DNA from 2 places in the Streptomyces ovatisporus genome. Region 1 is predicted to be linked to the other one. Evidence: riboswitches for the same ligand, from Rfam matches in the RefSeq annotation. Region 1 holds a riboswitch; the other holds the start of a gene.

Region 1 (15,407 bases):
CCGGACCGACGGTGACGTCGACAGTGCCGGCCGAGCCGGTCGCGCAGTCGTCGCCCACCCAGGTCGCTGTGACGGTGCCCGTGGTCAACTCCGTTGTCGACACGCATGCTTCACCGCTCGCGTCGAGCGTCGCGCTGTCGGTGAAACCCCCGGGGCCGGTGAAGGTGACCGTGCCCGTGGGCGTGCCCGCACCGGGCGGGTCGATGGTGACGGTCGCGCAGAGCGTGACGAGCTGCCCGCAGACCGAGGGGTCCGGGTCTGCGGCGACCACCGTCGTCGAGGCGGCCTGAGTGACCGTCTGCTGATCGAGGGTGGACGCCGAGGGGTCGAACGTGCCGTCGCCGGAGTACAGGGCTACCGCGTCGTGCGTTCCCGTACCGAGGCCGCTGAACACGGCCTGCGCCTGGCCCGCTCCGTCCAGCGGAACGGTCATCGAGGGTCCGTCGTCACTGACGATGAAGGTGACGGTGCCTGTCGGTGTCCCTGTGTCGGGAGGGACGACGGTCACCTGCGCGGTGAACGTGACGAGTTCGCCGCAGACGGACGGGTCGGGTGCCGAGGATATGGTCGTGGTCGTACTGGGCATGGAAGCCTCTTTCACGGATTGCGTGGAATTCACGGATCTCGCGGGCTGACGGAATTGCAGCCCCGGTGAATCGGTGCCTCTGCTCGGGCCCTCTTCCTCTCCGGGCTGGGAGGAGGCAGACGAACTCGGTTCCGACGGGGAGCGATTCAGGGCCACGGCCCTGTGCCGTTCGCCCGGCGATGTCTCAAGTAGGCGCCCGAATACAGCGCTTGGGCCATACGTGCGGCGGCAATTACCCCCGGATGGCGGAGCGCGGTACGGAGTGAGGGGTGCAATCACCTCTGGGTCCCCGCGCTACGGCGCACGGGCATGAAAGGCCGAAAGTCACGTGCAGAGACCTGGTCGGGCCGTGAAGTGGGGCGCTTTCCCGTCGCTGGGAGGGGGGCGAACCGGGCGGGCCCTCGACGCGCAGTGAACTGTCGTGGGGTGTCGAACTTCTCGGAGCGCCCGCACGCCTGCCCCGTACCAGAACTTTGCGCCCCCTGACGGGACGTTGGGTGCACCCGCAAAACCGCTTCTGGCGGCCTTCCGGGACGGTGAAGGTGAACTCGTCGTCTGCGGGCCGGTATTCGCCCATCCCGTGACGCCGCGTGACGGAGACCGGGAATGGAGAGGAGCCGCCCTCTGTCAAGCGGGGCGGCTGAAAAGCACGGCACGTTCCCCTTGTCCAACGCGCCTGCTGCATACGCCGGTTGTACGCCCTGAATCACAGGCAGCCTGCGTTCGGGTAATCGTAAGGATTGTGTCCGGGTACAACAATGCCGGCGTGCTCCGAGGAGCACGCCGGCAGCCGGCGAATGTACGTGCGGGGCACTGTGTGCGGCGTGCCCGAACCCGGGCGGACGAGCCGCCGACCAGTGCCGTCCGGCTATCGGTTGACGACGACTATCCTTCCCGTGCCGCCCCTTCGCTGCTTCGCCGCCTCGGCCTCCTGCCGGGTGACGTAGTCGTGTCCCGCACCGTTCGGCAGCACGAGCCGGTAAACGGTGACGGTCCGGCGGCTGCGTCCGCCGCAGTTGCATCCCATCGCGAATTCTCCTTCAGCCTGGCCGACTCCACCCCGGTGCGAGTTCACTTGCGCTCGCCGACAGCAGGCGGCACCGAGCCCCGGTTCCCTGAAAGCGTGCCGTGTGCCCGGGAGTTCACGATGAAGTGACGGCGGAACCGCCGGGGCGCGGAAGGGGAGCAGTCCGCCCAGGGAAGGGGCGTGGACGAATTCCCCCTCGACGCCCAGTTTCCCCGCTTCGGCGCCGTCCGACACCCGGGCCGGACCTCAATACCTCGGTCAGTCGAGCCAGTTGGATGCCACGCCGCTGAGATACGACAGCGTCAGCACCATCGCCACTCCCTGGAAGGCGACCGTGCTCCCCGCGACGAAAGCGACGGGAACGACAGCGGCGGCCACCCAGATGCTGGTGCACCAGCTGCATGTGACGAGATAGGCGAACTTCGAGTCGTCGCCGAATCGTTGCGCCGTCCAGGAGCGGAAACCGGCGGCGAGCGTATCCTTCGTTATGAGTCGTGTAATACGACAAGTGATGCCCAGGGCCAGAAGAAACACCACTACATTCATGGCATTCATCGTACGGTGACGCGATCTCAAGAACAGCCCCCCGTACGGAAATCGGAGGTGCGCGGACCTCCGCCGGCCTCGATCTTGCGTGAGGGTCCATCGGGGGAGTGGAACTGGTCGGCGTCACCCTCGGCGACGACCTCTCCCGAGTCATCCCCTCCGAACTGGCGGTCCTCGGCGTGCCGGAGCTGCGTGCGGTGTTCGCCGCGCGCTACGCCGCCGGGGCGCTGATGCTGTACGACACCCAGGGCGAGCAGACCACCGGCCAGGGCGCCGTCATCGCGTGCGTGGACACCTCGCACTCCATGTACGCGGAAGGGCCCGGCGAAATCACCCGCGAGGCATGGTCCAAGGCATGCGCCCTGGCCCTGCTCGACCAGGCCCGCCATGCCGGGCGTGACTTCGTCGGCATCCTGTTCTCCGCCGCCGACAAGATCCAGGTCTTCCGCTTCCCCGGCGACCGGCCTGCCGGTATCGCCGATGTCCTCGACTTCGCGGAGACCTTCCTCGGCGGCGGCACCGACTTCCAGCGCCCGCTGGGCACGGCTGCGGAACTGCTGGAGGAGGAGTTCGACGACACGGCCCGCAGACGCGGCGACATCGTGATGATCACCGACGACGCGTGCGAGGTCTCGGAGAAGTGGGTGCGCGGCTGGAACGAGGCCAAGCACCGCCTGGACTTCCGCCTCTTCGGCGTCGCCATCGCCACCCCGGACGCCACCGAGACCGGCTCGGTCCTGGAGTCCCTGTGCGACAACCTCCGTACCATCGACGACCTCACGGACGTCCACACCGCCGCCGACCTGTTCCGTGTGATCTGACCCGGCACCCTCCCCGGGGACGAGCGCTCCGGTCGGGGTGGGAGGAGCCGATGAACGGTGGCGCCCGGGAGCGACGGCGGCCGGGCAGTGCGGGACGCCGGCCCCGCGGACTGCCCGGCTCGACAGCGGCCCTTACGCCTCCCGCGCTCCGGACACCGGACACTCAGTGCCGTCCGCGCCGTCCGCGCCGTCCGCGGAGTCCGGTGCCGTGGAACTGCCGTGTGCCGCGGAGTCGCTGGAGGCCGGGCAGCTGCCGAGGCCGAAGGGGAGCGACCGGATGCGGTTGTCGAAGCTGGAGGGCACGAGCTCGGGCGGGCCTGCCGCGCGCATCGCCACGGACCCGTCGAGCAGCAGCCGGAACAGGGCCTTCAGCTCCTGCCGGGCGAGGTGCGCGCCGAGGCAGTAGTGGGGCCCGCCGCCGCCGTATCCGAGGTGGGGATTGGGGTCGCGAGTGATGTCGAAGACGTCGGGGAACGGGAAGACGGCCTCGTCGCGGTTGGCGGAGGCGTAGTACATGGCGACCATCTCGCCCTCGCGCAGGGTGCGTCCGCCGACCACGTGGTCGCGTCTCAGGGTGCGTTTGAACTGGATGATGGGTGTCGAGCAGCGCACGATCTCGTCCACGGCCGAGTCGGCGTACTTCTCGAAGTCCCCGGCCCACAGGTCGCGTTGCTCCGGGTGGTCGCCGAGCAGCGAGAGCCCGTGCGAGATGGCGTTGCGGGTGGTCTCCACACCCGCGACCATCAACAGGGTGAAGAACGCCCCCAGTTGACGGTTGCCCAGGCATTCCCCGTCGACGTCGGCGGTGACGAGTGCGGAGATGAGGTCGTCCGTGGGACGCCGCCGCCGCTCACGGGCGAGCCTGGCGATCATGACGTGCATACGGGCGAGGGCCCGCAGGCCCTTGCCGGGGACGCGGAACCTCCGGCGCGCTCCCCGCCCCACGCCGATGTCCTCGGAGGCGTCGTTGAGCTGGGCGAGGATACGCGGCCGGTGCCGTTCGGGGATGCCCATCATGTTGCACACCACCTCGAACGGCACGCGGGAGGCGACGGCGGTGACGAACTCGCGTGACGGGCGCTCCACCGCTTCCTCCACGACCCGCGCCACGACGTCGTGGATGTCCCGCTCCGCCTGCGCCAGCAGACGCGGACTGAAGGCGCGCGAGACGATCTTCCGGAGCTGTGCGTGCTCCTGACCGTCGAGATTGACCATGGACTGCCCGAACAGGGTCTGCACCCACCGGGCGGGCAGCGGCGTGGTCACACCGGGCGCGCTCCCGAACACGGCGGGGTTGCGGCTGGCCTCGCGTACGTCCTCGTGCCTGACCAGAGCGTAGAAACCCGGCTGGTTCCCTCGGCGCAGGGCACCGGCCGGAGGGCTGAAGAACTCCGGCGACTCCCGGCTCCGCAGCTTCGCGAACACCGCCAGTCGCTGGTCGTGCGGCAGCTGCCAGAAGCGGGGGTCTGCCGGGTTCGCCTCGGGCGGAAGGTCCGCGGGCGGGGTGATCGAGGCGGACTCGGCGGGTCCGGGGAGTTGCATGGTCGTCTCTCCTGTCACGTGTTGACGGGGCTTCGTCGCCGCTCCGGCACGGGCAGCGCACGGGCCCCGGGCCGGGGGACGGCGCAGTGCGGCACAGCACGTACCGCTGGGCCGTCCGGGGCGCCGCGGCGGCGGGGCGGGCGGTGACTCTCCGGGAGCAGCTTGGGACCGGCGGCCGCCCCGAGGGGCCCGCCACACCGCCGCGGACGGGACGGCCCCCTCCGTCGGCGCAGGGAGGAGCAGGCAAGCGGACCACGCGGTGCGGGACTCCCCGCGGACGGCTCCCGGCCGCAGCGCGCACGCCCGCCCCCGCGTACTGCGTTTCAAACCGCCCTCGGGCATGAGCAACCCCTCACCGCCGGCCTTTGCCGCCGCGTCCCGCGCGCTCGTACGCTTGAAGGGCGGTCGGTTCGCCCTGTCCGCCAGGCAGGGGGTCGCAAGAGGGAATCCGGTGCGAATCCGGAACTGCCCCGCAGCGGTGAGTGGGAACGAACGCCGTCAGACGCACTGGGCCCGTACGGGCCCGGGAAGCGACGGCAAGTAGGAGCCGGTCCGTGACGGACACGGCACGCCCACGAGTCCGAAGACCTGCCACTGCCCGTGCACGTGACGCGTGCGCGGCGATCTCGGTGACCTCGAGGGCGGGTCGGCGGCGGAAGGCGAGCACGCAGTACGTGCCGCCGCGTCACCTCTCCTGCTCGCGCCCGGCTCCCGGGGACACCGGCGAGACTCGCGAAGGAGAGTTGAGTGACCACCAAGTCCGCAGCCGCGGCCTCCCGTGCCACCGTCCACGGCTACCCCCGGCAGGGGCCCGGCCGTGAGCTGAAGAAGGCCGTCGAGGGATACTGGAAGGGCCGCGTCACCGCAGACGAGCTGCACCGGACCGCTGCCCGACTGCGCCGGGACAACTGGCGGCAGCTCGCGCGCACCGGCCTCCACGAGGTCCCCACGGGGGACTTCTCCCTCTACGACCACGTGCTGGACACGACCGTCATGGTCGGTGCCGTCCCGGAACGGCACCGCGCCGCGGCCGAAGCCGACGCACTGGACGGCTACTTCGCCATGGCACGCGGCACGCGGGACGTGGCGCCCCTGGAGATGACGAAGTGGTTCGACACCAACTACCACTACCTCGTACCGGAGTTGGACCCCGGCACGGTCTTCTCCGCGAACTCCGGCAAGCAGACGGGCGAACTCGCCGAGGCAGTCGCCCAGGGCCACACCGCACGCCCGGTGCTCGTCGGGCCCGTCACCTATCTGCTGCTCGCCAAGCCCGCGCCCGGAGCCCCCGGCGACTTCGAGCCTCTGACGCTGCTGGACCGGCTGCTGCCCGTCTACGCGGAGGTGCTCGCCGACCTGCGTGCGGCGGGCGCCGAGTGGGTCCAGCTCGACGAGCCCGCACTCGTGGCGGACCGCAGCCCCGCGGAGCTGAACGCCGCTGCCCGCGCCTACCGTGAGCTGGGCGCCCTGGCCGACCGGCCGAAGCTGCTGGTGGCCTCCTACTTCGACCGTCTCGGCGAGGCGCTGCGCGTCCTGGCCAAGGCTCCCGTCGAGGGCCTCGCGATGGACTTCACCGGTCCCGCCGCCGCCAACCTCGACGATCTGGCGCGTGCGGGCGGGGTGCCGGGCAAGCGGCTGATCGCCGGAGTCGTGGACGGCCGCAACGTGTGGATCAACGACCTGAAGAGGTCGCTGGCCACACTGGTCTCGCTGCTCGGCTTCGCCGAGCGGGTGGACGTCGCACCGTCCTGCTCCCTGCTGCACGTACCGCTGAACGCAGCCGTCGAGCGTGACATCGACCCGCAGATCCGGCGCTGGCTGGCCTTCGCCCGGCAGAAGGCGGAGGAAGCCGTCACCCTGGCCCAGGGACTGAGCGAGGGCACCGGGATCATCGCGGGGCTGCTCGCCGCCAACTCCTCAGCGCTCGCCTCCCGTTCGTCCTCGAAGCTCACCCGTGACGCGACTGTGAGGGCACGGGCCGCGGCCGTCACCGAAGCCGGGACGCGCCGCGCGCAGCCCTATCCCGAGAGGGCCGCCGCCCAGCGGGCGAAGCTGAAACTGCCGCCGCTGCCGGCCACCACCATCGGCTCCTTCCCGCAGACAGGTGAACTTCGGGCAGCCCGCGCCGACTTGAGGGCGGGCCGGCTGGACGCCGAGGGCTACGACAGGCGCATCGCAGCCGAGATCCGCGAGGTGATCCACTTCCAGGAGCAGGCCGGACTCGACGTGCTGGTGCACGGTGAGCCCGAACGCAGCGACATGGTGCAGTACTTCGCCGAGCAGCTCGACGGCTGCGTCGCGACGCAGCACGGCTGGGTCCAGTCCTACGGCACGCGCTACGTCCGTCCGCCCATCATCGCCGGGGACATCTCACGCCGCGCGCCGATGACCGTCGCGTGGACGCGCTACGCCCAGGAGCAGACCCGGCGCCCCGTGAAGGGGATGCTGACGGGCCCCGTCACCATGCTCGCCTGGTCCTTCGTACGCGACGACCAGCCGGAGGCCGAGACCGCACGGCAGGTCGCTCTCGCCCTGCGCGACGAGGTCGCCGATCTGGAGGCCGCGGGAACCGCCGTGATCCAGGTCGACGAGCCCGCGCTCCGGGAGAGCCTCCCGCTGCGGGCGGCCCGGCGCGCCGAATACCTGGCGTGGGCGACCGAGTCCTTCCGCCTGGCCACCGCCGGCGTACGGGCAGACACCCAGATCCACACCCACATGTGCTACGCGGAGTTCGGCGACATCCTCCCGGCCATCGACGACCTCGACGCCGACGTCATCAGCCTGGAGGCCGCCCGCTCGCACATGCAGGTCGCGGACGAGCTGGCCGCCGCCGGCTATCCGCGTGAAGTCGGCCCCGGCGTCTACGACATCCACTCGCCGCGGGTGCCGACGGCGGACGAAATGGCGTCGCTGCTGCGCAAAGGGCTCGCGGCCATCCCGCCGGAGCGGCTGTGGGTCAACCCGGACTGCGGGCTGAAGACGCGCGGCCGGCCCGAGGTACGGGCGGCGCTGGAGAACCTTGTGGCCGCGGCACGGACACTGCGGGCGGAGGTGGGCGGACCGCCGCGTGAACCGTCCGCGGGGTGAACCGTCCGCGTGAACCGTCCGCGGGGGCGGACGGCCCGTGGCCATGAAGAACCCGGACGACGAACAAGCCGCTGCCACGGGCCTCTTGACGAGGTCCGTGGCAGCGGCGGTGTTCCGGGAGTCCGCGACCAGCCGGGTGCCGGCCGGGCCGGTCAGCCCGGGGCGGCTGCCGCCGCGGCCGTCCTCCCGGTGCCGCCGCGTTCGCCGGACGCGCCCTGCAGGGCCCGTTGGGCGAAGTGCGCGAACGTCAGGCCGAAGGCGGCCCACAGCACCAGCTGCACGGCGAGCGCCGAGACGCGGAACCGCCAGAGCAGCAACGCCGGGAAGTGCTCCGGCAGTTCACTCATGGACGGCAGGAAGGCGTAGGCGATCCCCACGGCTGCGGCGAAGCCGAGGCAGGCGACGACGGTCGCGTACCAGTTGCCCAGCCGCGGAGCCAGCCGCCTGCCCGCGATCGTCGCCGCGACCGCCAGCAGCACACCGAGGACCACCATGAGGAAGAACAGCGCGGTGCGCTTGTCGAGGCTGGCCGGGTCGCCCACCGAGGGCGGATTGGCCGGGTACTTCAGGAACGGCACGAGGTAGACGCTCACGAACGCCGCGCCGGCGAGCAGCAGCGCCGTGGCGCGCGGGCTGAGGCCGCCCACCCGTCCCAGCGCGAAGCTGAAGACGAGCGAGGCGATGCCGCCGACGGCGACGCCGTAGACGAGCACGCCGGTGGCCAGTCCGGCGGTGGACTGCACGGAACGGCTGACGACTTCCGGGCCGTGCTCGTGCGCGTGTGTATGGGCTTCCTCGTACGCGATGGCGGCGTCGATCTGCGGCTCACCGAGGAAGTAGGCCGTGACCAGGGCGAACACGCCTGCGACGAGACCGGCGAGCATGCCGCGTACGAGGAGAACCCGCACTGTCGAGGAGTTCAAGGTGTGCTTCCTCCCCTGTCAGTGGCAGGGGAAGCCGAGAAGGTGGCGTCCGTCGTGGACCCACTCGTGCACGCCGGTTCCGGCGAAGACAGAGGTGGCACCCTGCTCCGCGCCGACGAAGTAGAGCGCGATCAGCGTCAGAAGCCCGAAGAAGACGGCCCACGGCAGGATCGTCCTGACCGGCAGGGGAGCCGGGACTGCGGTGGGGGTGCCGGTGGACGGCGGGGCGATGGACTGTGCCATGACATGACCTCCTGCTGGGAACTCGCGTCCCTGTTGGTGGAGCCCGTGACGGCACGGCGGGTCTGACTCGTCCCGCCCGTACGCTGCGCGCGGCAGCGATCCGGAAGGGGCATACAGTGGCGCGACCGCGCCGGATTCCCACCGGCTTCCGCCCTGCCGTCGATACCTGCGGAAGGTACCGCGAGGGGGGCTGCCCGGCCAAGGCCGCACGCGGTGCCGGAGAGCGGTCCGCCTGTTCAACTCCCTTGTGCAGGGCTTCAGTTCGCGGTGGAGGAGGGGAAGATGACCAGCCGAGTGACTTTGATCTCGCCCGCCCGCAGCGAAGCGTCGGACGAGTTCCGCTTCGACTCGGGCAGCGGACTGACCGCGGCGGGCCTGCAGTCCGCGTCCGCGGCGGCCGGGACTCTTCCGGCGGCTCCGCCCGTACGCCATTTCGCCTCCCCGGTGCGGCGCTGCGAGCAGACGGCCGGTGCACTGGGTCTGCCCGTGGTCCCGGCGCCGCAGGCAGCCGGATGTGCGATGGGCCGCTGGCGGGGGAGGACTCTCGACGAGGTCACGGCAGCCGAGCCGGAAGGCGTGGGACGCTGGCTGTCCGATCCCGGGAGCGCGCCCCACGGGGGCGAATCCGTACGGGAGTTGTGCGCCCGGGTGGAGGAGTGGCTGACGGAACTGGCGGCACGGCCCGGCCGGGTGCTGGCCGTGGTGGAGCCCGACGTCGTGCGCGCGGCGGTGCTGTGCGCGCTGGGCGCGCCGGCGCAGGGCCTGTGGCGGGTGGACGTCGAACCGCTGACCGCGACGGAGTTCAGCGGCAGAGCCGGGCGATGGAACGTCCGCACGGGGACGCCGCTCGGTCCTCGCTGACCGCCGGCCGCCGGGCGCCCGCTCTCACCCCCGCCCGGCGGGAGGGTCGGCGAGCACACTCTCCAGCAGGCCCGTGGCCTGCCCCACCTCGATGAGATAGCCGTCGGGATCCCTTGCGTAGCAGCGCAGTTCGGCTCTGCGGTCGAGGGGTGCCGTGACCGAGTGCTGCGTGCGGGCTGTTTCCGCAGCGTATGGACGGAGCCGCGGGCACCGGCGCAGGAACACGCGTCACGAACCCAGGTGCGCCCGTACCCGCGCGGCCTTCACCGCCTTGTACAGGCTGTCCTTGTCGTAACCGCCGCGGTGCCGGCGCCCGTTGACGAAGAACGTCGGCGTGCCGGAGACGCCGCTCTCGTCGGCGGAGTCGAGGTCCTCCACGATGCGGTCCTGGCCGACGCGGTCCCGCAGGTCCTCCCGGAAGCGGTCGGTGTCCAGCCCGAACGCCTCCGCCTGCCGCACCAGGTCCGGCACCCGCAGCCGGTCCTGGTGCGTGAGCAGCCACTCGTGCATCTCCCAGAACGCGCCCTGCGCGGCGGCGGCCTCGGCGGCTTCGGCACCGAGCTGCGCGTTCGGATGCACGTCCGTCAGCGGCAGGTGACGCCACACGTGCCGGACGTCGTCGTGCTCACCGAGCAGTTCTCGGACGACAGGGTCCGCGCCGCTGCAGTAGGGGCATTCGTAGTCGCCGTACTCGAGGATCGTCACGACGGCCTTCGCGGGGCCCCGTACGTGGTCGCGTTCCTCGTCGACGACCGAGGCCAGGTCGACGACGGGGTCGGACAGGCCCAGCAGGGCCCGGCCCCGGAGCCGGTGCGGCAGCAGCGCCGTCGCCCTCGACAGCCCCCAGGTGAGGGCCGACGCGCACAGCGCCGCACTGAGTACGCCGATCTTCGCCTCCTCCAACTCCGTTCCGCGGAAGGCCAGTCCGGCGATCAGCAGCGAGACGGTGAAGCCGATGCCGGCGATCGTGCCGCCGCCCGCCGCGGCGGCCCAGCCCACCGGCGGGCGCAGCCGGCCACGGCTGAGCCGGGTCACGAGCCAGGAGACGCCGACGATGCCGACGGGTTTCCCCAGCACGAAGCCGCAGAGGATGCCGTAGGTGAGGGGAGAGGTGAAGGCGCGTGAGAGGAGCTCCTCCGTCAGCGGGACCCCCACATTGGCGAGGGCGAACAGCGGCACGATCATGTAGCTCGTCCACGGGTGGAAGACCTCCTGCAGACGTTCGTTCGGCGAGATCGCGGCCGTCAGCCCCACCCGCGCCGTACGGGCCAGCTCCCCCGTGGGCTGCTCGCGGAAGAGCCGGAAGAGGCCGCTCGCCCGCTCCAGGTCGCCGCGGGACGCCGGATAGGCGTACGTGAGCAGTCCCAGCACCAGACCCGTGGTGACCGGATCCACCCCGGACTCGAACATCGCCACCCACAGGGCCACGCCCAGCACCGCGTACACGAGACCCGAGGTCACACCGGCAGCGCGGACGAGGAGCACCACCGCGAAGATGACGCACGCCGTCAGCAGCGGGCCGCGGGCGATCTGTTCGCTGTAGACGAGGGCGATGACCGCCAGGGCGATGACGTCGTCCACGACGGTGAAGGTGAGCATGAACGCCCGGAGCCGCCTCGGGAAGCGCGGCCCGACCAGGGCCAGCATGCCCAGCGCGAAAGCCGTGTCCGTCGACATCGCGGTGCCCCACCCCTGTGCGGTGGGGCGTCCCGCGTTGAAGGCCAGGTAGATCGCGACGGGCACGGCCATGCCGCCGATCCCGGCGAGGACGGGCAGGGTGACGCGGCGGCGTTCCCGCAGGTCGCCCATGTCGAACTCGCGGCGCGCCTCCAGCCCGACCACGAAGAAGAAGAACGTCATGAGCCCGCTGTTGACCCAGCCGTGCAGGTCGAGCGAGATCCGTGCGTCGGAGAGGCCGACGTAGAGCCGCGTCGCCCACAGGCGCTCGTACGACGCGAAGTCGAGGTTCGCCCAGACGAGTGCGGCCAGGGTCGCACCCAGCAGCATCGCTGCGCTGCCGGTCTCGGTGCGCAGGAAGCGGCGCAGTGGGCGCTGGAGCGTCGCCCAGTGGCTCCGTTCGGTCTGCCCCGTGCGGGGCCCCCGGGACTCGTTCATCCGGCAAGTCTGCCCCGGGGGCGACGAGGCGGCCCAGCACCCCGGACGTGCGTCGCGCCTGGTGCCGGCGGCGGTGCGGCCACGGGGCCGGGTCTCGCGGCCTCACTCACGGCCGCCCGGGGTCAGGGGGTCTTCTTCCCCATCAGCGCGACGAACTCCTCCGGTTCGGCGTCGAAACCGCGGACGCCCGCCCGCAGCTCCCACTCCCCGGATTCGAGGCGGCAGAACTCCGCGACGATCGCGGCGGTGGCGCCGGCGACGCCCGCGAAGTCGTCGTCCGCCAGCTGCGTGTAGCCCTCCGCGACGGACACGGCGGTGTTGGGTACGTCGCCGAACGTCATCCGTCCGCCGCTCTGCTGGATGACGACCCCCACGATCACCCGCGTGTAGGTGGGGGCGAGCCGCTCCAGTTCGAGCGTCATGGCCTCGTCGGGTCCGAAGCCCTGCCCGGTACGGCTGTCCCGGTTGAGGGTGATCGTGCCGTCGGGTGAGCGGCTGTCGAAGGTGACGAGGTAGGCGGGCTTTCCGTACGGATCGTCAGCCGTGTACGTGGCGGCCACGAGGTCGAGATCGTGCACTGGTGCACCGATGGGACTGGGGTCCCACTTCAGAGCCACCCCGACCTTTCCGAGTCCCTTGCTGATGCTCACAAACGTCCCTTCCTCCGTGCGGATGTGGCGGGAAGCGACCGCGCTCACATGCTCAACTGTACTGGCGGAGGACTCAGTTGGAACGCGGTCAAGGGAGTCCGGCGCAACCCCGGGCACGTCCCGGCCCGATGGAGGCGCACGGTGGCCGAAGAAGCTCCGCCCGCCCTGGTGGTGGGCGGTACGGGCATGCCGGCGGCCGTCGTGCGGGGCGTGCGCCTCGACGCCCTCGACCGTGAGCCGGCGCGTCAGGCCGTGGCCGAGCGCTCGTGACTCTGCGCCTCCAGGCGTTCCGGCGCCGCCCGCATCAGCCGTGCCCTTGGGCACGTCGTTTGGATCTTCGCGGGCTCGCGACGCCCGGCCCGCCCATCTGCTGCGTTGTCGGAGTCGCCCGAGTACGCCCAGTACGAGGGCGATCCTCCGCCTGGCATCTGGACGCACCGGACGCCGCTCGCCGACCCACGAAGATCCAAACGACGCACCCTAGGTGGAAGTAGTACTGGACGAGACGGAACGAGACCCCGGAGGCGGCGGCGACACGGCAGCCCCACGCTGCCCGGGCCGAGGGAGAATGGGGACATGACCGAACGCAAACCACCGGGCGTCAGCTTCGAGTCCTGGGTCGACCGGCAGATCCGCGAGGCCGAGGAGCGGGGCGCCTTCGAGGGGCTGCCGGGGCGGGGAAGCCGCTCCGGGACGCGAACGCCCCGTACGACGAGACGTGGTGGCTGAAGCAGAAGATGCGCGACGAGGGCCTGTCGCACCTGCCGCCGACCCTCGCACTGCGCAAGGAGGCCGAGGACGCGCTGAGGGCTGCCTCGCGCGCTCGGTCGGAGAAGGAGGTGCGGCGGATCGTGGAGGGGATCAACGAGAAGATCCGTGAGGCGATCCGCCGCCCGCTGTCGGGCCCGCCGCACAATCTGGTGCCGTACGACGTGGACCGCGTCGTCGCCGAATGGCGCGGTGAGGGCGAGGCGCAGGACCGGGGCGACTGAGCGAGGGGACCCGCGGCGCACCCGGAGACCCCGTCCACCGGCCGGAGACCCCGTCCACGGCCGGGGCCCCCGCGCTCGGCGGGGGCCCCGGCGGCTCCGAGGGTGGAGTCGCGGCGGCTACGGCAGCAGCGAACGCACCAGCCTGCACGTCGTGTTGGACGGCGGATGCACGCCGATACGGGCCGCCGTGCGCCGTATCGTGTGGTCCCGCGCCTGCCCCGGTGTGTAGACGCCGGAGTCGAGCAGGGCGATGGCGAGGCGCATCGCCTTCAGCTGGCGGTTGTGCGAGATGTACCACTCCCGGGGGCGGCCGGCGGGCAACCGCTTCTTCGGCAGCGGCACTTGAGCGTGGGACGTCGGCACGGGGAGCGGCAACGGGATCGTCAGGGTGCTCGCTGCGGTCATCGGCGACCTCCAAGAGTGTCGTGATCCGCCTGGCCTCTGCACCAGGATTCTGTCATCAGAATACCCGTCGGCACTGACAATCGAACGCCCCAACGTCCCTGGTGAACACGGAAATTGGGGCCGGTGTGTTCGATTTTTTGGGTGTGGTGCGAGGCGGCTTCCCGTCACCGCTGCGGCACCGCTGCGGCAGCGGTCAGGCAGCGGCGTGAGAACGGCGTCCCGGCGCGGGCTGCGACGCAGGCTCCTCCTTCGGCAGCGGCATTCCGAAGTCCCGCAGCACCTCACTCGCCGCGCGCCGCCCTGAGACGAGCGCGCCCTGAGCCGTGCTGGTGTCACGGTGCTCGCCGCACACGTACAGGCCGGAGAGCACGCGCACCGGCCGGCGCATGTCGTGCGGAGCCGGCATGGCGGGTACGGCCCGTGCGTCGTGGTGGGCCGCCAGCAGGGTCCAGCGGTCGGCGGGTATGCCGTGCAGGGTGCCGAGTTGGGGACGGGAGGCCTTGTCCAGGACGGTGACCGGGTCGGCGGCGGCCTGTCCGAGCACGACCGAGGTGATCAAGGTCCTTCCCGGCTCCGCTCTCGTGGGGTCGACGGCGGAGGCGGCCCAGGTGTGCGAGACCGGCCCGTGCCGGTCCGCGTCGCCGTCCACCAGCAGGGAGGGCGACAGCGGCAGCGGTTCGTCGACGGCGTGGTGCAGCACGGTCATGGGGTGGAAGCCGGGCACGCGGAGACCGGGCAGCAGCTCACCCGCGTCGGCGGCGTCGGTGGCCACCACGACGGCGCGGCAGGCGAGCGTGCCGTGGTCCCGGGTCGTGACGGAGTTCGTGGTGACGGACACGGCGTGCACGTCCGTACGAATCGTGCCCGGGGGCAGTTCTGCGGCCAGCAGATCGGGCACTGCCGCCATGCCCCCCGCGGGCACGCAGCAGCCGCCCCGCACGAACCCGCGCAGCGCCAGGTCGGCGACCCTGCTGGAGGTCGTCAGGCCGGGGTCCGAGAGCAGCGCCGCGAGCAGCGGACGTACGAGGGAGCCGACCGTACGGGCGGGCAGGCCGCGGGTGGACAGGGCCTGGGCGGCGGGGAGTTCGGTGCGGGCCAGCAGCCGGTCGGACGGTACGGCGGCGAACCTGGCCAATGCGTTGCGCAGCCGGGCGGTGTCGAGGGCGCCCGTCACGGCGGCGCGGCTGCGTGCGCTGGTGAGGGCGCGCGCAGTGGTGAGTGCGCCCCTCGTGCGCCGCCGATCGGTACGTTCCGTCCGCGCGGCCCGTTCCGCCCGTGCGACGGGCTCGGAGCGGTCCGCGTGCGCGTCGGCCCGTCCCGTGAGTCCCGTGCGTCCCGTACGGACACCGGGCGGCGCCGCAGCACCCGCGGCCGTGGCTGCGGCGGCGTCCGGCGTGCCGGTGCGCTGTGCCGGGGCGGAGCGGGCCGCGCGGCGGCCGTTCAGGCGTTGCAGGTCGCCGACGCGGTGCGTGCGGCCGTCGGTGCGCAGCAGCGCGCCCGGCGCGAAGTGCCGCAGCTCCAGTTGCGCCAGCGCGGGCAGCCGCGCGAACTCGGGCCAGGCGGGGCACAGCAGTCGTCCGCTGCGGTCCAGCAGGTAACCGTCGACGCG
Region 2 (15,407 bases), on a different contig from region 1:
GCGCACCCACCAGACGGTCCTCGGAGGCGCCGACCGGCAGCTCCACCATCGCCGCGGGCCGCATGCTTCCGCCGCCGGGCTCGTGCGGCCCGTCGGGGCAGTCGGGGTCGGGCCCGGCCGGGTCGCAGGAGAACCGGCATCCGGGTACGACCGCGACCTCCGGCATCAGCGCCGCCAGCGCGCGCACGGCCGTCGACTTCGCGGTTCCCTTCTCACCGCGGACCAGCACGCCGCCGACGGCCGGGGAGACGGCGTTGAGCAGCAGCGCCAGCCGCAGGTCGGACATGCCCACGATCGCTGAGAAGGGGTAGGGGCTCCGTATGGTGCTCATGAGTTCGCTCCCGCGTCTCGGCAGTCTCGACTGTCCCGGCCGTCTCGGCCGTCTCGGCCGTCTCGGCTGTCTTGGCCGTCTCCGGCATCGTGGAAATCTCCCGGCGCCCCGGGTGCGACGAACGGCAGGCCGGCGGGTGGCCCCGACTCGATCAGCCGCAGCAGCGCATTCGTGTCGGCGTGTTCCTCCACGAGGTCGCCCAGGCGGTCCAACTGCTCCTCGCGCAGGGCCGCGAAGCTCGTGCCGGGCGCGGGGACGAAGCCCGTACGGCCCGCGTCGTCGGCGATCCTGCGCAGGAACGCGCGCCGGAAGCCGTCGCTCTCCAGCGAGCCGTGCCAGTGCGTCCCCCACACCGTCCCGGCCCGGCAGCCGTCCAGCGGCTCGCCTCGTCCGTCGCTGAACACGGCTTCTCCGCCCAGCACTTCAGCGACACCGTGATGGATCTCGTACCCCTCCGCATGCTCACCGAGAGCTGAACCGGACGGGCGGGCGAGGGTCTTCCCGGCGGCGAAGCGGACGCGGACGGGCAGCAGCCCGAGGCCGTCCACGGTTCCCGCCCGCGACTCGACCTCGTCCTCGATGCGTCCACCGAGTATCTGGAACCCGCCGCAGATGCCCAGCACGGGCCGCTGCGCCGCGGCCCGCCGCCGCAGCGCGTTCGCGAGCCCACGCGCGTGCAGCCACTCCAGCGCCCGTACGGTCCCGCGGGTGCCGGGCAGCACCACCAGGTCCGCGTCGGCCAGTTCCTCGGGACGGTCGGTGAACCGGACGACGACACCCGGCTCGGCGGCCAGCGCGTCGACGTCGGTGAAGTTCGACATCAGCGGAAGCGGTACGACGGCGACGCGCAGCACGTCCGTTCCGTGCGGTCCGTCCGCCGCCGACTCCCGTACGGTGCCGCGCAGGGAGATGCGCAGCCCGTCCTCCTCGTCGATTCCCAGGCCGTGCTGCCAGGGCAGAACCCCCAGCACGGGCCGCCCGGTGAGTCCGCGCAGCATCTCCAACCCGGGCTCCAGCAGCGACACATCGCCGCGGAACTTGTTCACCAGGTAGCCCGCGAGGAGGGCCTGGTCCTCTGCCGCGAGCAGCGCCGTCGTACCGAAGAAGGACGCGAAGACCCCGCCGCGGTCGATGTCGCCGACGACCACGACGGGCAGACGAGCGCTGCGTGCCAGCCCCATGTTGACGATGTCGGTGCGCCTCAGGTTGATCTCCGCAGGGCTCCCCGCGCCTTCGCAGATCACCGCGTCGTGCGTGCGCCGCAGCTCCTCCAGGCAGTCGGTGACCGTCCCCAGCAGCCTCTCCTGCCGGTCCGAGTGGTAGCCACGTGCGCTGAGTTCACCGACTGCCCTGCCCAGCAGCACCACTTGGCTGCTGCGGTCGCTGCCCGGCTTGAGCAGCACGGGGTTCATCAGCGCGGTCGGCTCGGTCCGGGCGGCCGCGGCCTGCATGGCCTGGGCCCGTCCGATCTCGGCGCCCTCCCGTGTCACGTACGAGTTCAGCGACATGTTCTGGGCCTTGAACGGTGCGACCTTCAGGCCCTTGCGTGCCAGCCAGCGGCAGATGCCCGCCGTGACCACGCTCTTGCCCGCGTCGGACGTCGTGCCGGCGACCAGCAGCCCACCGCCCCGGCTCCCGGTACCGCTGCCCGCACCCCCGCGCGGTCTCTCCGTACCCGTCACGTCGTCCGACTCCTCCCGTCCGTACGAGTCCCCGCCACGGCGAGCCGCCCCGCCACGCCCACGGCCGTGGTGAAGGCCAGCGAGAGGAGCCCGACGCGCCGCGAGAGCCGCACGGCGCGTGCGATGTCCCCGGTACGCACGGCCCGTCCGGGGGAGTTGAGCACCGGCCTGTGCTCGGTGCGTCCGCCGTAGCTGAGCGTGCCGCCCAGCCGTACACCCAGCGCACCCGCGAACGCGGCTTCCACCGGGCCCGCGTTGGGGCTGGGGTGCCTGCGCGCGTCGCTCCGCCAGGCGCGTACGGCACCGCGCGGGCACGGTCCGGCGAACGCGGCGAGTGCGGATGTCAGACGCGCGCCGGGCCACCCGGCCACGTCGTCCAGCCTCGCCGCGGCCCAGCCGAACTTCCGGTGGCGCGGGGAGAGATGACCCACCATGGCGTCGAGCGTGTTGGCGGCGCGGAAGGCCGTCATGCCGGGGACGCCCGCGAGCGCCCCCCACACGAGAGCGCCCACGACGGCGTCCGAGGTGTTCTCCGCCACCGACTCGACGACGGCGCGGGCGATCCCCTCCGCGTCCAGCAACTGCGGGTCACGGCCGCACAGTTGCGGCAACAGGCGCCGTGCGCTCGGCACATCTCCCGCTTCCAGGGCCGCCTCGACGGAACGCGCCGCCGTGCTCAGCCCGTTGCCGCCCAGCGCGGTCCATGTCACCGCCGCCGACAGCGAGATGAAGGCGGTGGTCCGGCCGGTCCGGCGGACACCGCGCGTGAGGAGCGCCGCGGTCGCGGCCGGGCCCGCGACGCAGAGTGCCGCGTAAGCCGCGCCCGCCGCACGGGAGTCGCGCCACAGGGCGCGCTCCGCAGCGGCAGCGGCCCGTCCGAACGCGGCGACGGGGTGTCCGGTGCGCGGGTCGCCCAGAAGCATGTCACCCAGGTAGCCGAGGACCGCGCCCCCGGCGTACGCGCGATGAACTCGCATGTCTCAGCGCGCCGTCGGGTCCCGGCGGACGGGGCCGGCCGCACGGAGTCCGGGGCGGCCGGCACGAGGAAGGCGTGGGCGCGGAAGTCCGGGTACGGGACCGGCGGGGGCGACTACGGGCAGAGCTGCGGCCGGAAAGCCACGCATGGCGGAGTCCTCACTCAGGGTCCTCGCCCTGGCTCGACGTACCGGCGGCGAGAGTCTCCTGGCTCCCGGATCGCAGCGTCCCCCGGCCTTCCGGCCTGCTGTTGCTCTCGGCCGTGACCTTCGCTTGGGGTTCGCTCCCCGGTGACAGTGGCGGGACCGCGCCGGATTCTCACCGGCTTCCTCTCCAGCCGCCGTTGGGCAACGGGCAGTCCACCACGTACGGGAGGGGGCGTCAACTCGCCGCTGACCTGCGGCGGAAGACTGTGAGCAGACACACGGAGAAGGGGTACGGGCGAATGCCCGTACCCCTTCTCCGTGTTGCCCGTGGTGCCTAGAAGCCCGCCGGCGGGCGGGAGTTCACGGTGCGGTGATGATGTAGATGCCGTACGCCACCGCGGCGGCGCACAGCGCGTAGCAGGCGTACGCCCCGGTGCGTGCGAGCGCCGACGCGCTGCCGCCGTGGCTCTTCCCGGCGGAGCCGTTCACGATGCCGAGCGTGAACACGCCCACCAGGCCGACCGTGGCCACGAGGCTGACGCCGAATACCTGGCCGAGCGCTGCCCAGTCGATGTCCATAGCGTTTCCCTGTCTGAGGTCCGGCAGAAGTCCGGCTGCCGCCGGTCTGCTGTGCGGTTCGGTCTGCGGATTGAAATGTGCGGTCCGGTCCGTGGGATTCGGTCTGCCGGCTCCCCAGGCCCTGACTAGCCGAGCGTGGAGCCTGCCCGGGGACGTTCCGTCTCGGGTTCGGCCGCCGGCTCGGTCGTCCGGGTGCCCTGCGACGGCGGAGTACCCGCACCCGGCAGCGCGCCGTCCGCTCCGGCCTTCGCCGGGGGCGGCGGTGCGACGGCCTGCAGTGCGGCCGTGACCACGCCTGCGGGCTCCTGCCCGGCCGTCTCGCCCGGGACCGTCGTGTCGTTGACGTTGGTGTGGTCGACGGGCTGGCGCCGCGAGAGCAGCCAGATGCCGCCGCTGATGACCAGCGCGAGCACCGCGACCGTGGTGACGCCCCAGGTGCCCTGCCCGGCCAGAAGGGCGGCGAGAGCGGCGACGAGCCCGGCTGCCGGCAGCGTCAGACCCCAGCCCATGACCATGCGGGCCGCCGTCGACCAGCGCACGACGCCGCCCTTGCGGCCGACCCCCGAGCCCATGATGGCGCCGGAGCAGACGTGCGTGGTGGAGAGGGAGAAGCCGATGTGGGAGGAGGCCAGGATCGTCACGGCCGCGCTGGTCTGCGCCGCGAAACCCTGGGGAGGCTTGATCTCGGTCAGCCCGCGGCCCATGGTGCGGATGATCCGCCATCCGCCCAGGTACGTGCCGAGGGCGATGGCCAGACCCGCAGAGACGATCACCCAGGTCGGCGGGTCGGCCTGGGGGGCCAGCGCGCCTCCGGTGATCAGCGCCAGGGTGATGACACCCATGGTCTTCTGCGCGTCGTTGGTGCCGTGCGCGAGGGAGACGAGAGCGGCCGAGGTGATCTGCCCGGCCCGGTAGCCCTTGGCGGTCTGCTGCTCGTCGGCCTTGCGTGCGGCCCGGTAGGTCAGACGCGTCGCGAAGAGAGCGGCGAGTCCGGCGACGAGCGGGGCGGCGAGAGCGGGGATGAGGACCTTCATCACCACGGTTCCGCCGTTGACGGCGCCGAAGCCGACGGATGCGACCGTGGCGCCGAGGAGACCGCCCATCAACGCGTGGGAGGAACTGGAGGGAAGCCCCGCGAGCCATGTCAGGAGATTCCAGATGATCGCGCCGACCAGGCCGGCGAAGATCACTTCAGGCTGGATCCCGGAGCCTTCGTCGATGATTCCCGAAGAGATGGTCTTGGCGACCTCGACGGACAGGAACGCGCCGATCAGATTGAGGACCGCCGACATCGCCACCGCGGTCTTGGGCTTCAGTGCCCCGGTGGAGATGGTGGTGGCCATGGCGTTGGCCGTGTCGTGGAAGCCGTTCGTAAAGTCGAACACCAAGGCCGTGACGATCACGATCCCGATGAGAAGCGTGATGTGTTCCATTCACCCAGGCACAATCAGTCGAAGGTTAATGACTCGTTGAACGTAGGGACGGTGGGTGAACGGAAGATGAACTGCGGCGGGCAGCAGGGTGTCGCTCCCCGCCGTCTGTTGTGAGCGGTGTCACAGCCGGTTCCGTCTCCCTCTCCTTTCCCGCACGCCCCGCCCCTTCCGTCCCGATTCCCGGGTCCGTCCCGCAGTCGCCTCCGACTCCGACGGGGTCCGGACCGTCCGGAGGTTCTCAAGTGCTCAGCGCCTGGAATGAGTTGGTGGCCGTCGCCCGCCGTACCGCTGCGGAGGGGCTCGTCGTGGGCACCTCGGGGAACGTCTCCGTACGCGTCGGTGAGAACGTGCTCGTCACGCCGAGCGGCGTTCCCTACGACAGGCTCGGCCCCGACGACCTGTGCGCCGTGGACCTCGAAGGGCGGCGCACCGCGGGCTGCCTGGAGCCCACCAGCGAACTCCCCATGCACCTCGCCGTGTACAGGCACACCGGCGCCCGCGCCGTGGTGCACACCCACGCGGTGCACGCCACGGCGGTGTCCACGCTCGTCACCGAACTCCCCGCCGTGCACTACATGACGGCGGCCCTCGGCGGCCCCGTCCGCGTCGCCCCCTACGCCACCTACGGCAGCGACGAGCTGGCGGCCCACATGATCGAGGCCCTCGACGCACGCAGCGCCTGCCTGCTGCGGAACCACGGCACCATCGCCTACGGGGACGATCTCGACCAGGCGTACGACAGGACCGCGCAGCTCGAATGGATGTGCCGTCTGTGGCTGACGGCGTCCTCCGTCCCGGGACGCACTCCGACGCTGATCCCGCAGGACGAACTCCGGCGCGTGGCCGACAAGTTGAGCGGATACGGCCAGAAGCCGCCCGGGTGAGCGCCGCAGGGGGCACCCCCTGCCCGCCCTGCCCTGCGCCGCCCCGCCATGCCCGTCCCGCCCTGCCCGTCCCGTCCCTCCTGCCGCCCGGACGCCTCGCGGCGACCCGGAGCCCGCCGCCGTGTCCGCACCGGCCGCCCGCCCCGGCGGTCACCCGGGCGACGCCGCCCACTGGCCGCACCCGTATCCGTGACCCGACACTGGCTGGATGCGTCTGCGTACGGCGGCAGTGGCCGCAACCTCCGCACTCGGTGCCGGCGTGGCCGCCGTGGCCGCGGGCCGGTACGCCGCCGACGCCGCTCTGCGGCCGGCCCGCTCGGCGCCGGCGGCCGGGCGTGGACACCTGCCCGCCGGTTTCGGCGGCCCCTCCCTCACAGTGCACGAGGTGGGCGCCGGACACATCGCGCTCACCCGCTCGCTGACCGCCCGGCTCCCCGGCACGTACGGTCTCGTCGGACGCGGCTGCCATGCCGTCGTCGGCCCCGTGCTGGGCGGCGAGCACCAGGCCAGGGCCGCCGCCGACACCGTCGTACGCCGCCTGGAGCGGATCACGTACGGCGAACTGACTCCCCGTACCAAGGTGTGGCTCACGCCGCAGGTGTGTACGGGAGGGCCCGGCGACGCGCTCGGCGTGGACCGCACGGAGACCGAAGTCCCCGGCGAACTCGGGCCGCTGCCCGCCTGGTTCGTGCCGGGCCGGCGTGACATCTGGGTCGTGGCGCTGCACGGCCTCGGAGCGGGCCCGGAACAGCCGCTGCCCCTCCTCCCCTTCTACGCCGCTCAGGGGCTCCCCGTGCTGGGGCTCTCCTACCGCGGCGATCCCGGTGCCCCCGCTCCGCCCGGCGGTGTGCGTCATCTCGGCGACACCGAGTGGCACGACGTCGCGGCAGCTGTGCGCCACGCCGTCCGGCAGGGGGCCGCACAGGTCGTTCTGCACGGCTGGTCCAGCGGGGCCTCCATGGCACTGCGGGCCGCGGACGAGCTGCGGCGGAGGCCCGGCGTCCAGCCGGGGGAGGGCAGTGCCGTGGGGAGGATCAGCGGCCTCGTACTCGACTCGCCGGTGCTGGACTGGTGGGCCACCCTGCGCGCGCTCGCCGCTGCGCGGCACGTACCGCGCCCGCTGCTGCCGCTGGCCGTGCGGGCCGCTCAAGGACGAGCCCGCGTGGCCGAACCAGAACGGCTCGCTCCGGTCACCGACCCGGCCCGCCTGGCGGTGCCGACCCTGATCGTCCACGGCCCGAACGACGTGATCGCCCCCTGGGAGGCCTCCACGGCATTCGCCGCCGCCCGTGAGGAACTCGTCAGCCTGTACCCGGTTCCGCACGCCCCGCACGCCGCGATGTGGAACGCGGATCCCGCCGAGTACGAGGAGAGGCTGCGCCGCTTCCTGACGCCGCTGCTGTGAGCCGGGTCCGCGCCGGGGAGCGCGGGCCGCCCGACCTCGGCGGCGGGGGCCGGTCAGCAGGCGGACCGGCAGAGTTTCCAGTCGCCTCGGAAGGGCCTCAACTCCCGGTCAGAACAGGGTAGTCGGGCTCAGGTACGACAATCGGAGTGCGGAATTCCGGGACCCCGTTTGGGATTTGCGCCACAGACCATGAAGACTGCTCCTGTGACGCCGTCCCGTAACCCGCGAGACAACCCGCTCCGCCTCGTCCCCACGCGGCCGATCGCCGCTGCCAGGCGCACGGTGACCGCCCGGCGTGCGCGCCCCGCGCCGCCGCCGCCCGAGGGCCTGCCGCCCCGTGAGGCGCTCGCACGTCAGGCGAGAGCCGCGCTGGCCGACGCCGTGCTGCTCGCCCGGTGGGCGGAGCGGCACGAGGCGCACCCCGGCAGCGGGCCGGACACCGAACGAGCCGCCACCGCGCTGCGGATGCCCGCCTCGCACGTCCGTACCCAGTGGGACCGCGCACGCCTCGCCGGCCTCATCGAGCTCCACGACGGAACGGCCCGCCCCGGCTGGCGCCTGCGTGCCTGGGAACGGGACGACAGCGCCGTACTGCGCGGCTGGGTCGCCCTCTTCGACGCGTGGTCCCTGGCCTACCCCGCACCGACGCCCGCCGATCCGGGTCTGGTCGCCGAAGTGGTCGAGGCCGCGCCCCAGTTGCTGTCCGTCATGCATCTCACGGCCGGGCCGCTCACCTTCCCCGATCTGCACGATCTGCTCGCCCAGCGCGTCACGGAACTGCGGGCCGAGCGCGACGCGACCCACGAGGCGGCAGCCGACGGAGAGTCCGAGGGGACCGGCACCGCGCCGGAGGGCCCCGAGGGGGCGCCGGACGGCCCGGCGGCGGTCGCCGCCGCAGAGGTCTCGCTCCCGGGCCTGCTCGACTGGGCTCTCGACGGTTTCGCAGCCGTCGGAGCCCTCACCCGCTGCTCCGACGTCGAAGCGCCCGCAGTGCCACGGACCGCGGACCCCGGAGGGCGTACGGAGCCGGGCGGGACGGGCGTACGTCAGGGCTCCGCCGTCCTCACCCCGCTCGGCAACTGGGCGGTGTGGACCAAGCTCGAACAGATCTGTGTCGCCGCCCAGAGCCCCGCCGGCAACATCGAGCAGCCCGCACAGGACATGCTGCGCGGATGCGCGCGTCTCAGCCCCGGCCCCGCGCGCGACGAGTACCGCGCCTGGCTGGCCGCCCGCTCCACGGGCACCGCCATCACCGAACTGCTGGGCGCCGCCCGCGGGGAGGACGCCCTCATCCGGGGGCTCGCCTTCGAAGCGCTGCGCGTCGTCGGCGCCCCGGCGGAGCCAGACGTGAGGGTCGCGGCCGCAGAGCCGACGCTGCGTCCGTACGCGCTGCTCTGGCTCGCCGAGCACGAGGGTGCCGACCCCGAGGACCTGGCAGGCGGCGCCCCCGGCGTCCTCACCCGGGAGGAGGCGACCTGGCTGTGGGTGGACACCGCGGCAGCCGTCACCGACCACGGTGAGGAGCGCCTGCTCGTGGACCACTTGGAGACGGCCGTGCAGGGCACCGTCCCCAAGCTGCTGGAGGAGGTACGCGCCATCGGTCACCCCCGCACCGTGCAGGTGCTGGTCGCGCTCGCCGCCGCACACCCAGACCCGGCCCTCGCCAAGGCAGTGCGCCGTGCGGCCTTCCAGGTCCACACCGGGGGTCTGTGAGGCGGTGCCCCCGGGCTCCCCGGCGCGCCTCGGCGCCCCCGGGCCTCCGCCGAAGCCCTACGCGCCCGGCGAGGGCACGTAGGTGCCGAAGCTCCAGACGTTGCCCTCCAGGTCCCTGGCCATGTAGTCACGCGAGCCGTAGTCCTGGTCGGTCGGCTCCATGAGGATCTCCGCACCGGCCTCACGGGCCCGGGCGCAGTGCGCGTCGACGTCCTCGACCACCACGTACACCCCGGTGGGGCCCGCCTGGCTCATCGCCTCGGCGAAGACGCCCTCCGTCTTCTTCGTGCCCAGCATGACCGCGCCGTTGCCGTAGGTGAGTTCGGCGTGCAGCACCGTGCCGTCCTCCCCTTCGTACAGCGCGGAACGCTTGAACCCGAACGCCTTCTCCAGCTGTGCGATGGCCGCCTTCGCGTCGCTGTAGACCAGCGTCGGGTACAGGGTCGGTGCGTCACTCATGGCAGTCGCCTCTCCTCGACGGGGCCCGCCGGACGGGCCGTCCTCGCGTGCTCCGCAGTCTTCCAGCGGGGACTGACAATCGCCGGAGACAAACCCGTTGCGCGGCGCCGTTAGACTGATGGGCATGGCTACTTCCCGCACGCATTAGCGCCGTACGTCCGCCTCCGTGTCCGTACGTACGCCCGTCACCCATGCCTGGAGTAGTCCGTGATCACCGCCACCGGCCTGGAGCTGCGCGCCGGCGCCCGCATTCTGATCGAATCCGCCGCCTTCCGCGTCGCCAAGGGCGACCGCATCGGCCTCGTCGGCCGCAACGGAGCCGGGAAGACCACCCTCACCAAGTGCCTCGCCGGTGAGGCGAACCCCGCCGGGGGAAGCATCACCCGCAGCGGTGAGGTGGGTTACCTGCCGCAGGATCCGCGCACGGGGGACCTCGACGTCAGCGCCAGGGACCGCATCCTCTCCGCCCGCGGCCTGGACGCCGTCATCCGCAAGATGCGCGAGAACGAGGAGCGCATCGCACACGGCCAGGGCGCCACCCGCGAGCGGGCGCTGAAGAAGTACGAGCGCCTGGAGACCGAGTTCCTCACCAAGGGCGGTTACGCCGCGGAGGCGGAGGCCGCCACGATCGCGGCCAGCCTGGGCCTTCCCGACCGGGTGATGACCCAGCCGCTGCACACCCTCTCCGGCGGTCAGCGACGCCGGATCGAACTGGCGCGCATCCTCTTCTCCGACGCCGACACCCTGCTCCTCGACGAGCCCACCAACCACCTCGACGCCGACTCGGTCGTGTGGCTGCGCGACTTCCTCAAGACCTACCGCGGCGGCCTGATCGTGATCTCCCACGACCTGGCCCTCATCGAGACCGTCGTCAACAAGGTCTTCTACCTGGACGCCAACCGTGCGGCGATCGACGTCTACAACATGGGCTGGAAGCAGTACGTCATCCAGCGCGAGGACGACGAGAAGCGCCGCAAGCGGGAGCGCGCCAACGCCGAGAAGAAGGCGGCGGCGCTCAACTCGCAGGCCGACAAGATGCGCGCCAAGGCCACGAAGGCGGTGGCGGCCAAGAACATGGCACGGCGTGCGGAGAAGCTGCTCTCCGGTCTCGAGGCGGAACGCGTCTCCGACAAGGTCGCCAAACTGCGCTTCCCCGACCCCGCGCCCTGCGGCAGGACACCGCTGATGGCGGAGGACCTCTCCAAGTCCTACGGCTCGCTGGAGATCTTCACGGGGGTCGACCTTGCCGTCGACAAGGGGTCCCGTGTCGTGATCCTGGGACTCAACGGTGCGGGGAAGACGACCCTCCTGCGGTTGCTGTCGGGCATCGAGGAGCCCGACACGGGCAAGGTCGTCCCGGGCCACGGCCTCAAACTGGGCTACTACGCCCAGGAGCACGAGACGCTCGACCCGCAGCGCACCGTGCTGGAGAACATGCGCTCGGCCGCGCCCGACATGGACCTGGTCGACATCCGCAAGACGCTGGGCTCCTTCCTCTTCTCGGGCGACGACGTGGACAAGCCCGCGGCCGTGCTCTCGGGCGGCGAGAAGACCCGTCTGGCTCTGGCGACCCTGGTGGTCTCCTCCGCCAACGTCCTCCTGCTGGACGAGCCGACCAACAACCTCGATCCGGCCAGCCGTGAGGAGATCCTGGGCGCCCTGCACACCTTCACCGGAGCCGTCGTCCTCGTCACCCACGACGAGGGTGCGGTCCAGGCGCTGGAGCCGGAGCGGATCATCATGCTCCCGGACGGTGTCGAGGACCTGTGGAGCGAGGACTACGCCGACCTCGTCGCGCTGGCGTGATCCGCCGCGGCTGCCGGAGCCGCGCTTCTTGATCAACCTCTTCTGGATCATTCGGCCGACGGTTGATCCTTCATCTGAGTGAGAGCGGCTCGTATCGCGGCGTGCCCGCGCGGCCGGCCCGGACGGCTGTGGCATGCCCTGCGCCGTTTGCTGTGTTGCTGGGCGCGAACCTCCCTGACCTGGAAGTTCGCTGCGAACCAGGTCGCAGGGCAAAGGATCAAGCCACTGGAATCCTGCACTTCGCTGTAAACGGACAGTAGCCCTCCGGTCACGGCGCCCCGATGGACCTTGCCGAATGGGTGGCCAGAAGCAGGGGGAGGGGTGATCATGAGAGTCACGAAGCGCACTTCCCATGAGGAGGCACGGGTGGCCGAGACTCTGAAGAAGGGCAGCCGGGTGACCGGCACCGCGCGCGAAAAGCTCGCGGCAGACCTCAAGAAGAAGTACGACGGCGGCGCGAGCATCCGGGCGCTGGCCGAAGAGACAGGTCGTTCCTACGGATTCGTGCACCGGATGCTCAGTGAATCCGGTGTAACCCTGCGGGGTCGCGGCGGGGCCACGCGAGGCAAGAAGTCCGCCTCGGCCTGACGGGACTTCCAGGCATCCCGTTCCGGTGGTTACTCTTCAGTCACATGACTGCTGAGTAACCACCGGAGGATGTCGATGACCCTGCTGGACAAGGACGGCGTGCGTCTCGCCGTGGACGGCGCCGTGGCCACGGTCACGCTCACCAATCCGGCCAAGCGCAACGTCCAGTCGCCCGCCCTGTGGCGGGCGTTGACCGAAGCGGGCCGCATGGTGCCCGGCGATGCCCGGGTGGTGGTGCTGCGCGCCGAGGGCCGGTCCTTCTCCGCGGGCCTCGACAGGCAGGCGTTCGCTCCCGAGGGCATCGACGGCGAGCTGAACTTCGCCGATCTCGCGCGCGCCTCCGACCAGGAGGTCGACGAGACGATCGCCGCGTTCCAGGAAGCGTTCACCTGGTGGCGGCGTCCCGACCTGGTCAGCATCGCCGCCGTGCAGGGGCATGCCGTCGGAGCGGGATTCCAGCTGGCTCTCGCCACCGACGTGCGCGTGTGCGCCGACGACGTGCAGTTCGCGATGCGCGAGACGAGTCTCGGCCTCGTGCCCGACCTCACGGGCACCCACCCTCTCGTGCAGATCCTCGGCTACGCACGCGCGCTGGAGGTCTGCGTCACCGGGCGATTCGTCCACGCCGCCGAGGCCGAACGGACCGGGCTGGCCAATCTGGTGGTTCCCGCCCAGGATCTCGACGGGGCCGTCTCCGATCTTGCCGCCGCCCTGCTCGCCGCGCCGCGCAACGCCGTCGTCGAGACGAAGGCCCTCCTCGCGGGGGCGGTCACCCGGACGTACGAGGAGCAGCTGGCCGCCGAACGTGCCGCCCAGACGCGGAGGTTGCGCGACCTCGCCGGCATCGGCGACTGATCGGCCGGGCGCCGGGATCCGGTTGCCGTCCGCCGCTCAGGGCTCGGAACCCGGAGCCGGCGGCTTCACGCGGTCCGTTCGCCGCCGGAGCCGATGGCCGGGTCGATCGCGGTGACCACCACGGCGACGGTCACGGACGGCGCCGGCTCCGGAGCGTCCCAGGCGGCGGCCTTCGCCGCCGCCTGCCGGACGGCCCGTGCTACGTCCAGGGCGCGGGCGTTCCTGTCCACCCCGATCTGGATCCGCAGATGCCGGCTGCGGACTCCGGACTCCTCCTCGACGTCCGTGACGCTCACCGCGTCCGCCGTACGCCCGCCCAGCAGCGGTCCGAGCACCGGCGCGAGCCGCGTCACCCCGGGCACGGCGATGACGGTCTCCGCCGTCGCCGTCGCCCGGGGATGGTCCGCGGGGGCGGGCGGGTGCTCTTCGGCCTCGTGGGCTTCACGGGCTTCGTGGGCCCCGTGCGGCTGGGGCCCGGTGGCGGCCGCCGTCCCGTGGGGAGCCGCGTCCCGGTCGCTGTCGCCGGGAGCGGCTCCGGCCGGTCCGTCCAGCAGATCCGTCACCCGCAGGTCGGCCCACGCGACGTCGAGTCCCAGCCGCCGGTCGGCCGCAGTGAGCAGAGCGGCGCGAAGGCGGTCCGCGACCGTCGTCAGCGGGGCGTCCGCGGGGGCGGCGAAGTCCGCTTCCAGTCGCAGCGCGCCGGGTGGCAGGGCCGTCGGAGGCGCCGGGACGGCGGGCGCCACGGCCTCGTCCGGAGCTGCTTGCGTGAGACGTAGCCCGTCCAGCCGTACCTCCGGCACCGCTTGCGATGCCGCCGCGCGCAGGGCGGCGACCGCGGCGGACTCCGCGAGCCATGCTCCGTCTCCGGCGTCCCCCAGGGGCAGGAGATTCCCGAGTCCGAGCTGATGCCGTACGCCCTGTGCCAGCTGATCGGCGACCATGCGTCACTCCCTGTCGTTGTCTGCGTCGGTGCCTGAAGGGTGCTCGCCGGTGCCGCTCGCCCCGCCACCCGTCGTGGGCCGAAGGCTCGGCGTACGCAGGGCGAGTTGCTGCGAACCCACCTAATGTGGCATAAGAGCGGCATTTCAGATGCCGTCGGACGCTCCCTAGCTGAAGGGTGAGGACGATGACGGACACCAAGCCCGGCAACCGCTTCGAAACTCCGGGACGCGGCTCGAGCACGGCGCCCCACGACGGAAGGTCCGAGACCCGTCGGCCCATGGGCGACCGGGGCAGCCGCGGACGCACCACCATCGCCGACGGCGTCGTCGAGAAGATCGCCGGCATGGCGGCGCGCGACGTCGACGGTGTGCACGCGATGGGCAGCGGCATGGCCCGCACGTTCGGTGCGATGCGCGACCGCGTCCCCGGAGGCAGCAAGTCCGCGTCGCGCGGGGTGAGCGCGGAGGTCGGCGACGTGCAGAGCGCGCTGGACCTGGAGATCGTCGTCGAGTACGGCGTCGCGATCGCCGATGTCGCCGCTTCCGTACGGGAGAACGTCATCAACGCCGTCGAGCGGATGACCGGCCTCGAGGTCGTCGAGGTGAACATCGCGGTCAGCGACGTGAAGCTGCCCGAGGAGGAGGACGAGGACGAGGAGTCGGGCCGTACACGCGTGCAGTAGCGCGGCAGTGGCAGTCCGGCGGACGAGGGGGCGACACACGACGTCCACTGAGCGAAGGAGCTCACGATGAGTATGGCCGTGATCGGCTTGATCGCAGGGATGGCGCTGGGCTTCGCCGGCTACTTCGGCGGCTTCGGTGCCTTCCTGCTGGTGGCGGCGCTGGGCGGCTTCGGCTTCGTGGCGGGCCGCTTCCTGGACGGTGACCTGCAGGCGGAGGACATCTTCCGTATCCGCGACGAGAGCCGGCGTCGGTGAGGGGGTGAGAGAGTGACCGCAACCGAAGTGGCCGTACCCGAACGGGGAGCGACCACGATCGTCGAGCGGGTCGTGGCCAAGGTCGCGGCGCAGGCCGCCAGGGAAGCACTGCGCACCGTACCCGCCGCCTTCAAGGTGCCCCGCGGACCTCTCCGTGCGCCCCGGGCATCGGCGTCGCTCAGGGACCGGACCGCACGGGTCCGGGTCGTCGTCGAGCTGGGCTACCCTTCCGACATCGGCGCGCAGTGTGCTGCGGTGCGCCGGCAAGTCGCTTCACGTGTAAAGGAATTGGTCGGCATGGACGTGCCGGAGGTCGCCGTGGGCGTGGAGCGGCTGCACTCCGAGCAGCTGGACAGCGAGAGACCCGGGAGGGTCCGGTGAGCGACGAGCGCACCCAGCAGATGCCGACGCTCGAGAAGACGCCCCCACCCGCGCATTCGGGGGGAGGCGGCGGCAACGGCCTGGAACAGGCGGCATCGGCTGCCGCGTACGATCCGGGCGGCCCCCGGGAGGCGCAGGGCCGCGCCGGCCGCTTCTGGTCGCTGCGGCGCGTGCCTGCCGGGATCGTCGCACTGCTGACGCTGGCAGCAGCGGGGGTGCTGCTCTACGACGTCGTCGCCGTGCGGGCCGGAGAGTCCGCGATGGGCTGGCGGCGCACCCTCGCGGAAGAGC

The links. Region 1 has a riboswitch for cobalamin ahead of metE (5-methyltetrahydropteroyltriglutamate--homocysteine S-methyltransferase). Riboswitches for the same ligand answer to the same signal wherever they lie in the genome.
Region 2: it holds a riboswitch for cobalamin, as region 1 does, so the genes downstream of both, ACFPA8_RS24315 (cobalamin biosynthesis protein) here and metE (5-methyltetrahydropteroyltriglutamate--homocysteine S-methyltransferase) in region 1, are expected to answer to the same signal.

What each region holds. Positions count from the first base shown of each region.
Region 1 is NZ_JBHSFH010000003.1:17,122-32,528, reverse strand. It holds gene ACFPA8_RS01930 (Ig-like domain repeat protein) at 1-586, opposite strand, end outside; gene ACFPA8_RS01925 (DUF7196 family protein) at 1,455-1,613, opposite strand; gene ACFPA8_RS01920 (DUF1360 domain-containing protein) at 1,872-2,159, opposite strand; partial or broken gene ACFPA8_RS01915 (VWA domain-containing protein) at 2,270-2,980, shown strand; gene ACFPA8_RS01910 (cytochrome P450) at 3,113-4,522, opposite strand; cobalamin riboswitch at 4,911-5,132, shown strand; gene metE (5-methyltetrahydropteroyltriglutamate--homocysteine S-methyltransferase) at 5,270-7,609, shown strand; gene ACFPA8_RS01900 (CbtA family protein) at 7,762-8,532, opposite strand; gene ACFPA8_RS01895 (CbtB domain-containing protein) at 8,551-8,775, opposite strand; gene ACFPA8_RS01890 (histidine phosphatase family protein) at 9,058-9,636, shown strand; partial or broken gene ACFPA8_RS01885 (VOC family protein) at 9,661-9,795, opposite strand; gene nhaA (Na+/H+ antiporter NhaA) at 9,865-11,751, opposite strand; gene ACFPA8_RS01875 (TerD family protein) at 11,874-12,401, opposite strand; gene ACFPA8_RS01870 (hypothetical protein) at 12,543-12,671, shown strand; partial or broken gene ACFPA8_RS01865 (DnaJ family domain-containing protein) at 12,978-13,393, shown strand; gene ACFPA8_RS01860 (hypothetical protein) at 13,511-13,798, opposite strand; gene ACFPA8_RS01855 (FAD-dependent oxidoreductase) at 13,992-15,407, opposite strand, start outside.
Region 2 is NZ_JBHSFH010000015.1:34,175-49,581, reverse strand. It holds gene ACFPA8_RS24325 (magnesium chelatase subunit D family protein) at 1-322, opposite strand, end outside; gene ACFPA8_RS24320 (cobyric acid synthase) at 328-2,013, opposite strand; gene ACFPA8_RS24315 (cobalamin biosynthesis protein) at 2,010-2,990, opposite strand; cobalamin riboswitch at 3,189-3,320, opposite strand; gene ACFPA8_RS24310 (hypothetical protein) at 3,495-3,713, opposite strand; gene ACFPA8_RS24305 (inorganic phosphate transporter) at 3,839-5,146, opposite strand; gene ACFPA8_RS24300 (class II aldolase/adducin family protein) at 5,389-6,030, shown strand; gene ACFPA8_RS24295 (alpha/beta hydrolase) at 6,239-7,435, shown strand; gene ACFPA8_RS24290 (hypothetical protein) at 7,640-9,148, shown strand; gene ACFPA8_RS24285 (VOC family protein) at 9,206-9,607, opposite strand; gene ACFPA8_RS24280 (ABC-F family ATP-binding cassette domain-containing protein) at 9,815-11,413, shown strand; gene ACFPA8_RS24275 (helix-turn-helix domain-containing protein) at 11,780-12,001, shown strand; gene ACFPA8_RS24270 (enoyl-CoA hydratase/isomerase family protein) at 12,077-12,856, shown strand; gene ACFPA8_RS24265 (nucleopolyhedrovirus P10 family protein) at 12,922-13,797, opposite strand; gene ACFPA8_RS24260 (Asp23/Gls24 family envelope stress response protein) at 13,983-14,480, shown strand; gene ACFPA8_RS24255 (hypothetical protein) at 14,547-14,735, shown strand; gene ACFPA8_RS24250 (Asp23/Gls24 family envelope stress response protein) at 14,748-15,116, shown strand; gene ACFPA8_RS24245 (DUF6286 domain-containing protein) at 15,113-15,407, shown strand, end outside.